DNA from 2 places in the Lactobacillus intestinalis genome. Region 1 is predicted to be linked to the other one. Evidence: predicted binding sites of a transcription regulator. Region 1 holds the regulator's gene; the other holds the start of a gene.
What was found. Region 1 encodes NrdR, which represses ribonucleotide reductase genes. Its sites were predicted from a motif close to ACACNATATATNGTGT; they were not measured.
Positions count from the first base shown of each region.

Region 2: a site for NrdR is predicted at 1,352-1,367, ahead of nrdD (anaerobic ribonucleoside-triphosphate reductase). Genes of this name have one in related genera too.

Region 1 covers NZ_CP072983.1:600,795-610,480, reverse strand. Annotated here, with positions in the region: gene dnaI (primosomal protein DnaI) at 1-508, opposite strand, end outside; gene KBW87_RS02760 (DnaD domain protein) at 518-1,879, opposite strand; gene nrdR (transcriptional regulator NrdR) at 1,882-2,349, opposite strand; gene coaE (dephospho-CoA kinase) at 2,352-2,954, opposite strand; gene mutM (bifunctional DNA-formamidopyrimidine glycosylase/DNA-(apurinic or apyrimidinic site) lyase) at 2,951-3,781, opposite strand; gene polA (DNA polymerase I) at 3,790-6,453, opposite strand; gene KBW87_RS02735 (TetR/AcrR family transcriptional regulator) at 6,552-7,190, opposite strand; gene KBW87_RS02730 (hypothetical protein) at 7,369-7,788, shown strand; gene murC (UDP-N-acetylmuramate--L-alanine ligase) at 7,861-9,174, opposite strand; gene KBW87_RS02720 (SLAP domain-containing protein) at 9,251-9,686, opposite strand, start outside.
Region 2 covers NZ_CP072983.1:144,136-149,315, forward strand. Annotated here, with positions in the region: gene KBW87_RS00730 (carboxylate--amine ligase) at 1-1,212, shown strand, start outside; gene nrdD (anaerobic ribonucleoside-triphosphate reductase) at 1,410-3,611, shown strand; gene nrdG (anaerobic ribonucleoside-triphosphate reductase activating protein) at 3,611-4,324, shown strand; gene KBW87_RS00745 (iron-sulfur cluster assembly protein) at 4,381-4,950, shown strand; gene KBW87_RS00750 (DUF438 domain-containing protein) at 4,937-5,180, shown strand, end outside.

The sequences.
Region 1 (9,686 bases):
CAGCTAACATGTACGTCTTTCCTACTCCAAAATTACCACTTAAATAAAGACCTTTTTGATGATTATTTTCTTTATAGCTATTTAAAAACTGTCGAATAAGAATCATAACATCTGAACGTTCATCAGAGATATCAAGATTGCTTAATTTTACTGAGCGCAGGTTCTTCGGTAGATCAATTAATTCCAAGTGCTTTTGAGTATTTATCTCTTTATCCGCCTCAATTTTAGCTTTAGTTGGCGCATATCGAATATCAATTACATCCCCACTAATAAACAACTCTGGTTGGTAACCATTCATTACATGATCAGATTTTTGTTTTTGGGAATAATATTCATATAAATTAGCAAAACTTGTTTCTACAATTTTTTTATTCAGTTTATCTTTATGAGCTGCTAAAAATTCACGAACATCTTTATCATGTAAAACCTCATTTTGAATCTCTTGCAAAGAAGCTCCAAAATTTCGTTTTTTTACTATTTTTTTGAGAGTATCACCAATTGGCTCCATTTTTATCACCTACTTCATGCCATTTTGTTCTTCAAAATTCTTAAAGAAATTTCTTAGTTCTTCAGCACTAACTGATTTATTAACCTTAGCTTTCTTCTTACTCCAATCAGTTCCTTCTTCAACTCGCTTCTTACCATAAGATGTTTTCTTAGTCTCTTGCGTCTTAATCAGCGGTTCCTTATGGTTATCTTGCTTGCGCGCATTAATCCGCTTTAAGGCAGTTACGGCATCCCCAACTTGATTTTCAGTCCAATCCTCTGCAATTCTCTTAGCTAAATTGTACGACACAACCGAATTATAAGTTAAGCAAGTATAGACAACCATATTTAAAACAGATACAGGTAAGTGATATTTTCTATTAATCACATTAACAGTATAGCTTTCACTGGAATAAACTTGCCCTCCATACTGCTTTTTAACCTTATGCAAAAAGTCATAGGGCGATAGATTCATCGCATTTTTAACAATTTCTTGCTCATTGTGAGATAAACCGCTCAAATCCAGCTTTTCTTCTTTAGGGTTTTCCTTATTAGCCAAAAAACGCACATTTTGAGATTCTTCTGCAATCTTCTCTTCAATCAGCTGCATATTCAACTCATACTGGGTTGGCGCTTCCCGCATGGCATACATTGCTTTATCAGAAAACTCTTTTTCGTTCAAATTGTAAGTGGTCATGAGAGATGCAATCTCACGTTGATGAAGAGTTACTTGCTCGGGCGGAATTTGATACATTTCAAATTGTTGTTTCAAAAATTCCCAATCAATATTACTGTGATCATTGACTTGAGCTGGAACAATTTTTTGACCCGTATTTTCACTAGCAGCTTTTTTCACATCATCAGATGGAGTAATTGCTTCTGCTTGTGATAGATGGAAGACGTCAAAAAAAGATGCAGAAACATCTTGTGCATCTTTAATGGGTTTTTGAGCTCGTTTAAGTTCCTTAGCAAAAGCATGACTTAAAGCATGAAACTTAATTGCCCCTATTTTTTCTTTTAAAAGACTCGCTAAAAGCGCAGTTGAAAAGAATTCTTGTGCACTAGGCACATTCATCAACTGAAAAATAAGAATTTTATTAATAATACTATCAGCGAGATACGTCTTCACTAAACCGACAGCTTCCAGTTTATGCAAAGCAGAAAACATGTCTTTTAAACTGCAATCTAGTTCCTCCTGCAGAGAATAAATCCCCTGCGAATCTGAAACTATTGCATACGCATCATAATCCTGAATCAAAGTTTGATATAAAGAAACTGCCGTGGCGCCAACAATGGGCTGATAGAGTTTAATCAAAACCTTGATATCTCCTGGGAACAAATTGATTTTGTTAGCAACGTAAAATGGCTGCTTAGGATTAGATGTTTCAAACATCTCTAATTTCCTTTCTCACGCTTTGCCATCATATCTTCCATCGTCTTCATAAAGCTAGACATATCTTTAAATTCACGATAGATAGAAGCAAAACGAATATAGGCTACATCATCGATGTCAGCTAATTCATCCATGACAAATTGACCAATTTTCTTAGATGAAATTTCACTAACACCTTGCTTACGAACTTTATTTTCAACATGGTCCACCAACTGCTCAAATTGTTGACTAGTAATTGGTCTCTTTTGACAAGCAGCCATGACCCCATGCAAAATCTTCTTACGACTAAATGGCTCAAGCGTTCCATCATTCTTAATAACAAGTAATGGTGCAGTTTCAATTCTTTCAAATGTAGTAAAACGAAAGCCACAATTTTCACATTCTCGGCGACGTCTAATAGCTCGATTTTCATCGCTTGGACGAGAATCAATAACGCGTGAAGCATTTTGATGACAATTTGGACATTCCATAATTAAACCTCATACTTAATTTTCGTTAATAACTCATTCAATTTTTTATATAAATCTTCTACAGAACCAGTATTTTCAATCACATACGTGGCTCTAGCTTCTTTTTCTTTTAATGACATTTGACTGTTAATTCTACTAAGAGCTTCTTCTTTAGTCAAATTATTTCGTGCCATTAATCGTTTAAGCTGTAGGTCTTGAGGCAAACTAATTACTAAAGTTTCGTTATAATATTTTTCACTATGAGATTCAAACAAAACTGGGGCATCGACGATAATCAAAGAATAGCCTTCAGATTTATATTGTGCGATTTGTGATTCCATTTCTTGAAAAATCCGCGGATGAGTAATTTCATTCAAAATTTTCATTTTTGTGGGATCATTAAACACTAATTTGCCCAACTTTTTTCGATTAATGGTTTGATCTTCATTTAAATATTCATCACCAAAAACCTCTTTAATATCTTTCCAAGCCGGCTTATTAACATTCATGATGTTGTGGGCTATCTCATCACAGTCCACAATTGGAATATTTTTTTCCTCAAAAAATTTATCAGCAGTACTTTTACCAGTCGCAATTCCGCCGGTTAAACCTAACACAAGTGTCATTTATATATCACCTGACAATGCGGGCAAAATGTTGTTCCTCGCCCATTTACTTTGATTTTTTCTAATATTGTATTACATCTAGGACATTCTTCGCCACTATGACCATATACTTTAAGCTTATCTTGAAAACCGCCATAGTTTCCATTAGCATCAAGATAAGTATGGACTGTGGTTCCATGCAATTCAGTTGCCCATTTAATCGTATGATTAATATTTTTACGTAGTTCTTTTACTTTGTCTGCAGGAATAGCCCTTGAAACACTAAGCGGATGAATCTTTGCTTGCCATAAAACCTCATCCACATATATATTTCCAAGTCCTGCTACAATCGTTTGATCTAGCAGAGTATTTTTAATATTCTTTTTCTTTGTTTTGAGTTTAGAAATAAAATATTGATCAGTAAAATCAGCTGAATTTGGCTCTACGCCCAATCTTCCAATTGCAGTTGCTGTCTTTTCACTTCCGGTTAAAATAAGCTGCATTCGGCCGAATTTACGAACATCATTATATCTAAGTGCAGTATGATCAGTGAATTCAAATTGAACATGATCATGCTTATCTTTAGGCGTATCCACATCAACTAAGTGATACTTACCTTCCATCCGCAAATGAGACACAATAGTTAGATTATCACTTAATCTAATCAAGAGATACTTGGCATAACGATCGATGCCAATCACCTTTTTATTTACTAAATCATGAACAAATTCACTTTGATCACTGGCTACAATATTGGGATACCACAATGTTACATTTTTTATAGTTTTCCCTTTAATTAAAGGAATCAGCGATCTTCTCACTGTTTCCACTTCTGGCATTTCTGGCATAGTGTCACCTACTTTGCATCATACCAATTATGACCATAACCTGAATCTGCCACTAATGGCACATCAAGTTTGACTGCAGATTGCATTACTTCTGGGACAATCTTTTTAATAGTTTCTAATTCTTCTTTTGGCACATCAAAGACCAATTCGTCATGAATCTGCAAAACCATTTTAGTCTTCAAATGAAGCTCCTCAAGTTTCTTTTGCATATTAATCATTGCTATCTTAATGATATCCGCCGCTGATCCTTGAATCGGAGAATTAATTGCAGTTCTCTCAGCAAAACTACGTACATTAAAGTTCTTAGCATGAATATCAGGCAGATATCTTCTTCTATGCATGATAGTTTCTGCATAGCCATGTTCACGAGCAAACTTTACAGCCTTATCCATGTATTCCTTAATCTTAGGATATTGTTCAAAGTAATTATCAATAAATTCCTTAGCTTGTTTACGAGAAATTCCCAAGTTTTTAGCTAAACCATAATCAGAAATACCGTACACAATCCCAAAATTAACAGCCTTTGCATGTCGACGCATAAGGGGTGTAACTTGATCTGGAGAATCAAGATGGAAGATTTTCATGGCTGTATGAGAGTGAATATCATAGCCAGTCTTGAAGGCTTCTTGCATATTTTCATCCCCTGAAACATGGGCCAAAACACGCAATTCAACTTGAGAATAGTCACATGAGAAAATATAGCCATCTGGATCAGTTGGTACAAAAGCCTTTCTAATTTGCTTTCCTTCTTCAGTCCGAGTTGGAATATTTTGCAAGTTAGGATCAACTGAGGATAAACGACCAGTGGCTGTTAAAGTTTGGAGATAACGAGTATGAACGCGACCATCTGATTGAATTACATCAAGCAACCCCTTTACATAAGTTGATTGAATTTTTGCAATTTGACGATAATCCAAAATTTGATTAATGATCGGACTTTCCGTCTTCAACTTATCCAAAACTTCTACAGAGGTTGAATAGCCGGTTTTAGTTTTCTTAACAGGGGGCAGACCAAGCTTTTCAAATAAAATATGTCCCAACTGCTTAGGTGAATTAATATTAAATTCTTCTCCTGCTTGCTGATAAATCTTATTTTCAAGATCCTTTAATTTTATTGCAAAATCATTTTCTAGTTGCAAAAGTGTACTTGGCAAAACTTTCATTCCACTAATTTCCATTTTTGCAAGAACAAATGCAACCGGAATTTCAATTGCATCATAAAGATCATCTTGCTCATGATCTTTCAACTTTTTAAGTAGTTCAGGTTTTAACTTTTGAATCACGCTAACTTTAGCCGCTAAATGCTTGAAAAGGTCCGCATCCTCTGGCACAGCCTGCTTTTTGCCTTTACCATAAACTTCAAGATCAGTTTTTACGGAATATTCATCATATAAATGGGCAATCTCGCCTAAATCATTAGAATTATTTTCATTATTAACTAAATAGGAAGCTAAAAGCATATCATAATCAAAACCACCCGCTTCAATATTTAATCGATGTAGCCCTACATAGGTTCTCTTAAGATCAAAAACATTTTTCTTGATAGTCTTATTTTCTAAAATTCCTCTTAAAGGCATTTCTTGTAAAAGAGCTATATCTTTTGAAACATAGTTCTTTTTACCAACTCTTAAACCAAAACCAACAAACGGAGCAACATGATAATTATCGCCAAGCATTTCTAAATAAAAATCGACTTCTTTTTCTTTTATGTCAGCCAATTCGTCTAGATTATCTTTAGTTAACTCCACATATTCATATTGCTCTACCCCGGTATTTTCTCCTTGAGCATCAGCTGAAGAATTAAGTTCAGCCAAAAACTTCTTGAATCCCAAACGTTCATAAAGTTCACGCAACTTTTCATAATCGATATCTTTTTTCTCAGTATCTTCAAGAGTAACTTCAACTGGAGAATCACGATCAATTGTTGCTAATTTTTTTGCTAAAAAGGCCTTGTCCTTGTCATTGATCAAGTTTTCTTTTAGCTTTGACTTTTTCATTTCTTCTAGATGGGCGTAAAGATTTTCAATTGAACCATATTTTTGAATCAAGCGTGACGCTGTCTTCGGGCCAACTTTAGTAACACCGGGATAATTATCAGAATTATCGCCCATCAAAGCCTTCATATCAATGAATTCAATTGGTGTAACCCCATTAACTTCTTTCATGTGTTCAGGGGTGTAAGCTTCTGTATCACCAACCCCATTTTTAGTAATTAAAACTGTTGTCTTGTCTGAAGCCAGCTGAGTTAAATCTTTATCTCCTGTGACAATGGTCACTTCATAACCAGCTTTTTCACCCATCTTAGAAAGGGTTCCAATAATATCATCTGCTTCATAATTAGCTAATTCATAGCTTTTAATGCCCAAATCTTTCAACATTTCTCGAATTACCGGCAATTGTTCAAGTAATTCACTTGGTGTTTTTTGACGACCACCTTTGTAGTCCTCATACATTTTGGTTCTAAAAGTTACTTTTCCCGCATCAAATGCAACTAAGACGTTAGTAGGATCAACTTGTTTTAAGATTGCATCGAGCATATTTTTAAAAGTATAGATTGCATTAGTATGTAAACCATCAGGACTTACAAAACGATCAAGCTGACGGTATAAAGCATAAAAGGCACGAAAGGCCACTGAATTTCCGTCAATTAAAAGCAATTTCTTTTGTGCCATAAAAATCTCCTTAAAATAAAAAACTGTTCAATAGTACGTAACTATTTTAACAGTTTTCTTAGTCTTATATCATGGATTAGCAGTATTTTTAGTAGATCTTAGTTATCTTGAATAATTTCATTAATTCTATCTAAAGGTGTTTTATGTAAAAAGTCAAAAATGCTCTGTCTAACATCATAAGGAGATAGACGATCATCATACTTTAACAAAACACTTACCAAATCGATCATACAATGAACAAATACTTGAACATTTATATCAAAAAGCAATCTTTGTTTAGAGGATAACTTAATGCCAGAGGTACTCTTCATAGTAGTAGCTCTTTTTAAAAATTCATCACAACTAGTCTTATATATTAAATTATAGAATCTAATATCCCCATTATCAGAAAGCAAAGTTTGGATCTCTTCTTTTCGTTCAAAACAAAAAGCAATTGTATTTTTAGCCGAATTTAATACTGTTTCAAATTGTTTCTCTATAGGCAAACTATAATCAACATCCAAAATTACATCACGATCTTTTTCAATACTCTTCCTATAGCCCTCAATGAATTCTTTTTCAATTTCTTCAATTAAGTTATCTACATCTGAATAATACTGATAAAAAGTCCGAGTACTCACTCCTGATACTGAAATTATATCTTTAATTTTAACCTCTCTCAGGCTTTTTTCCTTTAAACATTCAAATAATGCTGCTTTTAATTGGCTTTTAGTATTAATAATTCTGATATCTACCATGCGAAATCTATTTATCCACCTTCCACTTAATCAAAATTTCTTTTAATAACTAAAAGAATCTTTTAGTTATTATTATAATCTTGTTACTTTTTCTTCAAAATTGCAATACCATTGAAAACAATCAAGACAAATTTAATAATATAAAGTAGATTATGAAAGCGCTAAAGGGGACTTTATAATGAATAACTTAACTCAAATCAAGGGCGAAGATTCAACTTTAACTGGGCTTCCTCAAAAATTCAATTTAAAATCACAAGATCAACATCAATTAAGTAAATTTGAAGAAATTTTGTTTAGCGATTCAATTTATTATCCATTTTCACCACTTCGACATATTAATGAAAAATTTGTCGATTTCATTACTGAATCAGGTAAAAACTTAATTATTGATTTTGTTTTTGCTCCAGAAACTAGCAATAAGATTTTAAATGAATTAATTTGGATAAGTAAAAAATATTTAGCAGCTAATAAGCAGCTGATCGATTATGATAAAATCAAGAACAATTGGATTTGGATCTTAAGTTTATCATTTTCTTATATTTCAAAAAGCATTCCATTTACCAAAGAAGAATTTTTAAATAAGATCAAAAACAACTAAGAAACAAAATGAGCCGTCAAAGCATCACAGCTTTTACGACTCATTTTTTATATTTAAATAATTATCAAATTACTAAAGCAACTTTTCAAAAGCATCTTCATACTTTGGAATATCACCAGCACCCATGAAGACAACTACAGAGTTTCTATTCTTAGTTAAATCAGCAATATTATCCAAATCAATTACTTCAGAATTTGGAATATTGTCAACCAAGTCTTGGCTAGAAATGTCACCACTTGCTTCACGTGCTGAAGCATAAATTGGCGTTACGTAAGCCTTATCAACATCACGTAAGATTTCTTCAAAGTCTTTTTGATATTTCTTAGTTCTTGAGAAAGTATGTGGTTGAAAGACAACAACCAACTTTTTATCTGGGAATTTTTGACGGGCAGCTTGAATAGTAGCTCTCATTTCTGTTGGGTGGTGAGCATAGTCATCGATTACAGCAATATCATCGAAGTCTTTTTCGCTAAATCTACGCTTAGCCCCCTTAAAAGTTAATAGTCCCTTCTTGATATCATCCATTGGAACTTTTTCAGTGTAAGCCACAGCAATTACAGCTGTCGCATTTAAAATACTGTGATCACCAAACAAATGAATTCCAAAACGACCCAAATCTTCACCGTGAGCTAAAACATTGAAACTTGAACCATCAGTAGTTTTCTCAATATTTACAGCTTGGAAGTCATCAGTATCTTTAAAACCATAAGTATACTTAGGAATATCAGTCTTCAAACTTTGCAAACGCTTGTCGTCACCCCAGACAAAGAGAGCCTTCTTAGTTTGATCAGCTGCAGATTGGAAAGCGGAAGTATAATCATCTTGATCCTTGAAGTAATCAGGGTGATCAAAGTCAATGTTAGTCATAATTTGGTAATCTGGATGATATGCCAAGAAATGACGACGATATTCATCTGCTTCATAAACAAAGAAACGTGAATCTTCTACACCCTTACCGCGACCATCACCAATCAAGTATGAAGTTGGTGCTACTTCACCTAACACGTGAGCCAAAAGACTAGTGGTTGAGGTCTTGCCGTGAGTTCCTGAAATACCAATTGAAGTATGCATTTGAACAATTTCTTCAACAGTATCTGGGTAACTTTGCCACTTAACATCCTTATCAAGGCAAGCTTTTACTTCTGGGTTATCTTCCTTAAAGGCATTTCCTTTAACAATAACTTGTTCATCATTTGACTTGATATTTGCTGGGTCAAAACTCTTAACTTCAATGCCAGCTTTTTCAAGAGGAACTTGAGTAAAAGTGTACTTTTCAATGTCACTACCTGCAACATTATAGCCTAAGTCATGCAATAAAAGTGCAAGTGAGGCCATTCCTGTTCCCTTAATTCCAGTAAACCAAATTTCTTTATTTTTATCTAACATAATTATTTCCCCGCAATGTCAAAAAATATTCGTCTTTCATTTTAACATTTTTTCGGTTTCATAAATCACTTAGGACCTATTTTTCAGTAGCAAAATCAGAAAAATTCAACAGTTTCTTCTTAGCTCCGCCACTTGGAATTAAGTAGTACCTAGTCTTATCGTTGCCTTTCCAGCCTTCTGCGGGATAATATCCTGGCTTGTGAGCCCATTTTTGATAAACACTCACCATTGGATAGTTCTTACCACTATAGTAAGCTTGGCGAATCACATTCAAGACTTGAGCTGCTTCAATAGCAGTTAAATTATTGATATCCTTAACCTTAACTTTAGCACCCTTTAAGTTTTTCTTAGCAAAGTCAACCTGCCACAAAGCTTCCTTAACTGCCATCTTGGTAGCATTTTTATCCTGAGCAATAGTTTGAGCATTTTCTACAGCTTGATCATATAGACTGCGATCGACCCAGTTATCTAAGCGATACTTGATTGAATCCTTAACGCTAGCTGCATCAGAA
Region 2 (5,180 bases), 460 kb from region 1:
CGTTCATTTAACGAAGCTTATGGAATTAAGGTTAAAGCACTAGCTGATATTCAACTTGCTGCTACTCGTTATTCAAAAATTGTGGATGTTGAAATCCACCATGGTTTTAGTGCTGATCCAACTTTCATGGATGTAATGCACAAGAAGATGGAAATTTACAAGAATCACAAGGAACCTGTAATTTTGATTGCTTGTGGTGATGGTTATGCAGAACTATTGGCAAAGCATAAGGATGAATTAAGTGAAGTATTCATCGTTCCCTACATTGACTATGATTTGTTGGAAGTCCTTATTTCAAAAGAAGGCTTTTACGAAACTGCAGAAAAGTATGGCTTGCCATATCCAAAGACTAAGATCATTACTATGGATGAATACAAGGCTAAGAAGCACTTAGATATTCCATTTGATTATCCAGTCGAATTAAAGCCAGAAGATCCTGTTTCTTGGCTTAATTGTCAATTTGAAGGTCGTAAGAAGACTTTTACAATTCATGATGAAGCAGAACTTGCTGATATCGTAAATAAGATCTACACTCATGGATATAAAGAAGACTTGATCTTGCAAGACTTTATTCCAGGGGATGACTCTAATATGCGTACTTTGAATGCATATGTTGATAAGAATCACCAAGTAAAGATGATGTGTTTAGGTCACCCACTTCTTGAAGATCCAACTCCTCAATCAATTGGTAACTACATGACCATCTTGCCAGAATATGATGAAAAGTTATACGAACAAGTTCAAACTTTCCTTGAAAAATTGAACTACACTGGTATGGCTAACTTTGATATTAAGTATGATGAACGTGACGGGGAGTACAAGTTCTTCGAAATTAACTTGCGTCAAGGTCGTTCAAGTTTTTATGTAACTTTAAATGGTTACAATTTAGCTAAGTGGTATATTGATGACTACGTAGAAGATAATTTGAAGGATAAGAAGACTGTATATGGTAATAAATTAAAGTCTAAGCACGTTCTTTGGCTTGGAGTACCAAACAAGATCTTTAAGGAATATGCTGTTGATAACGAAGCAAAACGTACAGCAGAAGAATTAATTCATGAAGGTCGCTATGGTACAACTGTCTTTTATGATAAAGATCGCAACTTTAAACGTTGGCTTTTAATGAAATACATGTTCCATAATTACTACTCAAGATACAAGCAATATTTTGAAGTTAACAAAGGACAATACTTCGAAAAGAAGAATAATTAATAAACTAATTGAAGTAGGGTATTCAAAGAATATCCTACTTTTTTGTGCAAATTTTTTAAAAAATAATTTTTATTTGCTGAAGGTCGTTCACATCGCAATTTTGCCTAATACAACTTATAGATAGCAAAGTTTATATAGGATACAATATCTTGTAGTTATGATATGATTTAGCTACGTCTTAAGGAGTAGTGAACAAAATGCTAAAACAAGAAATTAACACACGCTTGGAAGATTTAACAATGCTGAAAACCTTCATCAAACGGGATGGTGCTAAATATCCTTTTGAGATTTTTAAATTGGAAATGGTACTTCACAATTTAGATCTTGATGATGTCAAAGTACCTCTCTTGGCAGAAATTATTTCTCGTTTGTCTTCACAAAATGTAAAAGCAGAAGAAGTAGCTCAAGCTTTTCATGATAGTTTAAATTCTTTGGGTTACTTAGATGAAGCTAAGAAATATGTGACATACCGCCAAAAAGATCAAGAAGAATGGGAAAAGCAAACCGATACTAAGAATCGACTAGAAAGATTAGTTCATAAAGATCCCACTATCGTCAACGAAAATGCTAATAAAGATAGTGATGTCTTTAGTACTCAACGGGATTTAACTGCGGGTGTGGTAGGAAAAACGGTTGGTTTAACTATGATGCCTGAACATATTGCAAAGGCTCACTTGCGTGGTGATATTCACTGGCACGATCTTGATTACACCCCTCTTTCACCGATGTCAAACTGTTGCTTGATTGATTTTAAGGAAATGCTTACCAATGGTTTTAAGATTGGAAATGCGTTTATGGAAAGTCCAAATTCAATTGGAGTAGCTACTAGTCAAGTTGCGCAAATCATCACTAATGTCGCATCTAGTCAGTATGGAGGATGTTCTTTTGATAGAGCGGATCAAGTTTTAGCTCCATTTGCTCAAAAGAATTATGAGAAGCACTTAAAAGCTGCCTATGAATTAATTGATGATAAGGATAAGGCGGAAGCATTTGCTAAAAAACGCACTAAGAAAGATATTTATGATGCAATGCAAAGCCTAGAATATGAGATCAACACGATGTTTTCTAGCCAAGGTCAAACTCCCTTTACTAGTTTGGGATATGGCTTAGGAACTTCTTGGATTGAAAAAGAAATCCAAAAAGATATTCTACGTATTCGAATTGCTGGCTTGGGCAAGGAACATCGAACTGCGATTTTCCCTAAATTGCTTTTTACTATCAAAAAGGGTCTTAACTTACATCCAGGCGATCCTAACTATGATGTTAAAAAGCTGGCCATTGAATGTTCAACTAAGAGAATGTATCCTGATGTATTGATGTATGACAAGATCAAAGAAATTACTGGATCATTTAAGTGTCCAATGGGTTGCCGATCCTTTTTGCAAGGATGGAAAGATAAAAATGGTAAAGAGGTTAACTCTGGACGCATGAACCTCGGAGTAGTGACGGTTAACTTGCCACGCATTGCCATTGAATCACACGGGGATATGGACTTATTCTGGAAAATCTTTAATGTACGAATGAGAACAGCCCATGAAGCATTAAAATTTAAAGCTCATCGCGTAACTGAGGCTGTTCCAGTAAATGCGCCAATTCTTTATCAATTTGGCGCCTTTGGCAAGAGATTGAGTGAAGATGGAAATGTAAACGACCTATTTAAGAATGGTCGTGCAACTATTTCTTTAGGGTACATTGGTCTTTATGAAGTAGGAACTGTATTTTATGGACCTGATTGGGAAAAGAATAAGGACGCCCATGATTTTACCGTCCAAATTGTCAAAAAGATGCATGGATTATGTGCTAAATGGGAAAAAGAAGATCCAAACCATTATCATTACAGTCTCTATTCCACTCCAAGTGAAAGTTTAACGGACCGTTTTTGCCGTTTAGATACAAATAAGTTTGGCAAGATTAAAGATATTACTGATAAGGATTACTATACAAACTCTTTCCACTATGATGTGCGTAAGCATCCAACTCCATTTGAAAAACTAAGTTTTGAAATGGATTATCCAAAATATGCAGCAGGTGGTTTTATTCATTATTGTGAATATCCTAATCTTAAGCAAAATCCGGCAGCTTTAGAAGCTGTTTGGGACTGGGCATATGACAAGGTTGGGTACCTGGGTACTAACACGCCAATTGATAAATGTTACAAGTGTGGTTTTGCCGGGGAGTTTAAAGCTACGGCAAAAGGTTTTCAATGTCCTGAATGTGGAAATCATGATCCTAAAACTTGTGATTGTGTGAAAAGAACTTGTGGTTATTTAGGAAATCCTTTGAAGCGGCCAATGGTTCATGGTCGTCATGAGGAAATTGCTCATCGTGTAAAACACATGAATCAAGGTTTAGAAACTCAAATGGCAAATGACGAAACTAGAAGAAATGAGCAATACTAATGCCAGAAAAAGATCAGAATAATCAAGAAGGACCTGATACTCGCAATAATTTGATAAAAATTAATGTGGGTGGAGATACGGTTTTTGTTAATTCAAATCAATATAAGCCTAAAAAGGATATTAAACCTAAAAAACGATTGACTCAAAAAATGCCAAAAGATCCTAAACCGGGCGAATGGAAAACAGAAGATTATAGTTTGCATAAAATAGCTGACTATAAGCCTTTCAATTTTGTAGATGGTGAAGGAGTTCGTTGTAGTCTTTATGTATCAGGATGTTTGTTTGATTGTCCTGGGTGTTATAACTTAGCAGCTCAAAACTTTAATTATGGTAAAGTTTATACACAAGAGCTTGAAGATAAGATTATTGATGATCTTTCACAAAGTTATGTACAAGGCTTGACGCTCCTTGGCGGAGAACCATTTCTTAATACCTGGGTTTGTTTAAAGTTAATTAATCGAGTTCGTAAAGAATTTGGAAATAAAAAAGACATTTGGTCTTGGTCAGGTTATACTTGGGATGAATTAATGCAAGAAACTCCTGACAAAAAAGAAATGCTTTCAAAGATTGATATTTTAGTAGATGGTCGATTTTTGGAAAGTAAGAAAGATTTAACGCTGCAGTTTAGAGGTTCCAGCAATCAGCGGATTATTGACGTTCAAAAGTCGCTTAAAGCTGATAAAGTCATTATTTGGGATAAATTAGAAAGATAATTGAAAGGAAAGTAAGGGGAGACATGCTTGTTTTCTCCTTATTTTTTTAGGTAAAGATGCAAGATAAAGTAAAAATCGCAGATCAAATTATTCGTAATTTGCAAGATGTAGAAGATCCGGAATTGTTTGTGGATATTGTTAATTTGGGGTTAATTTATGGAGTGGATATTGAAGATAGCCATTGCACAGTGACAATGACGCTCACTACTATGGGATGTCCCTTAAACGAGTATTTAGATCAAGAAATTAAAAAAGCTGTTTTGAAAACTCCAGGTATTGAAAGTGTAGATGTTAAATTGGTTTGGTATCCAGTTTGGTCAACGGATCGGATGAGCGATGCAGCCAAAAAAGCGTTAGGAGTTGGGGAAGTTAAATCTGAGAAGTCCTATTCTGACGAAAAACTCTTAGATTTCTATACTTCAATTAAAACTTTTGCCCAAGAGTATCCTGACTTTGTCCAAGATATGTATGATATTGGATTTACTAGAATCAAAATTCCAGGGATGCTCAATACCGTTGGCCGGGTGATGAATTTGGAATTAGGATCTAAAGCTATGGGTTTTGATATTGAGGACGTTAAGAAGAAGCTTGAGGAGAAGGGATATAAATTTGATGAAGGAAGATAGACAAAAAGCAATTTTAGAAATTTTGCATTACATTCATGATGGTGGTGATTTTGATACAGCTAAAAAGATGTTTCAGGATCGTTTTGATCAAGTGGATGTCTCTGAAATTACAGAAGCTGAGTGTGAATTGATTGCTGGGGGTCTAGATCCTAGTCAAATTCAATATTTATGTAATGTTCATGCGGAAGTATTTAAGGGGAATATTAAGCAAAATGAACTAAATTCTGATT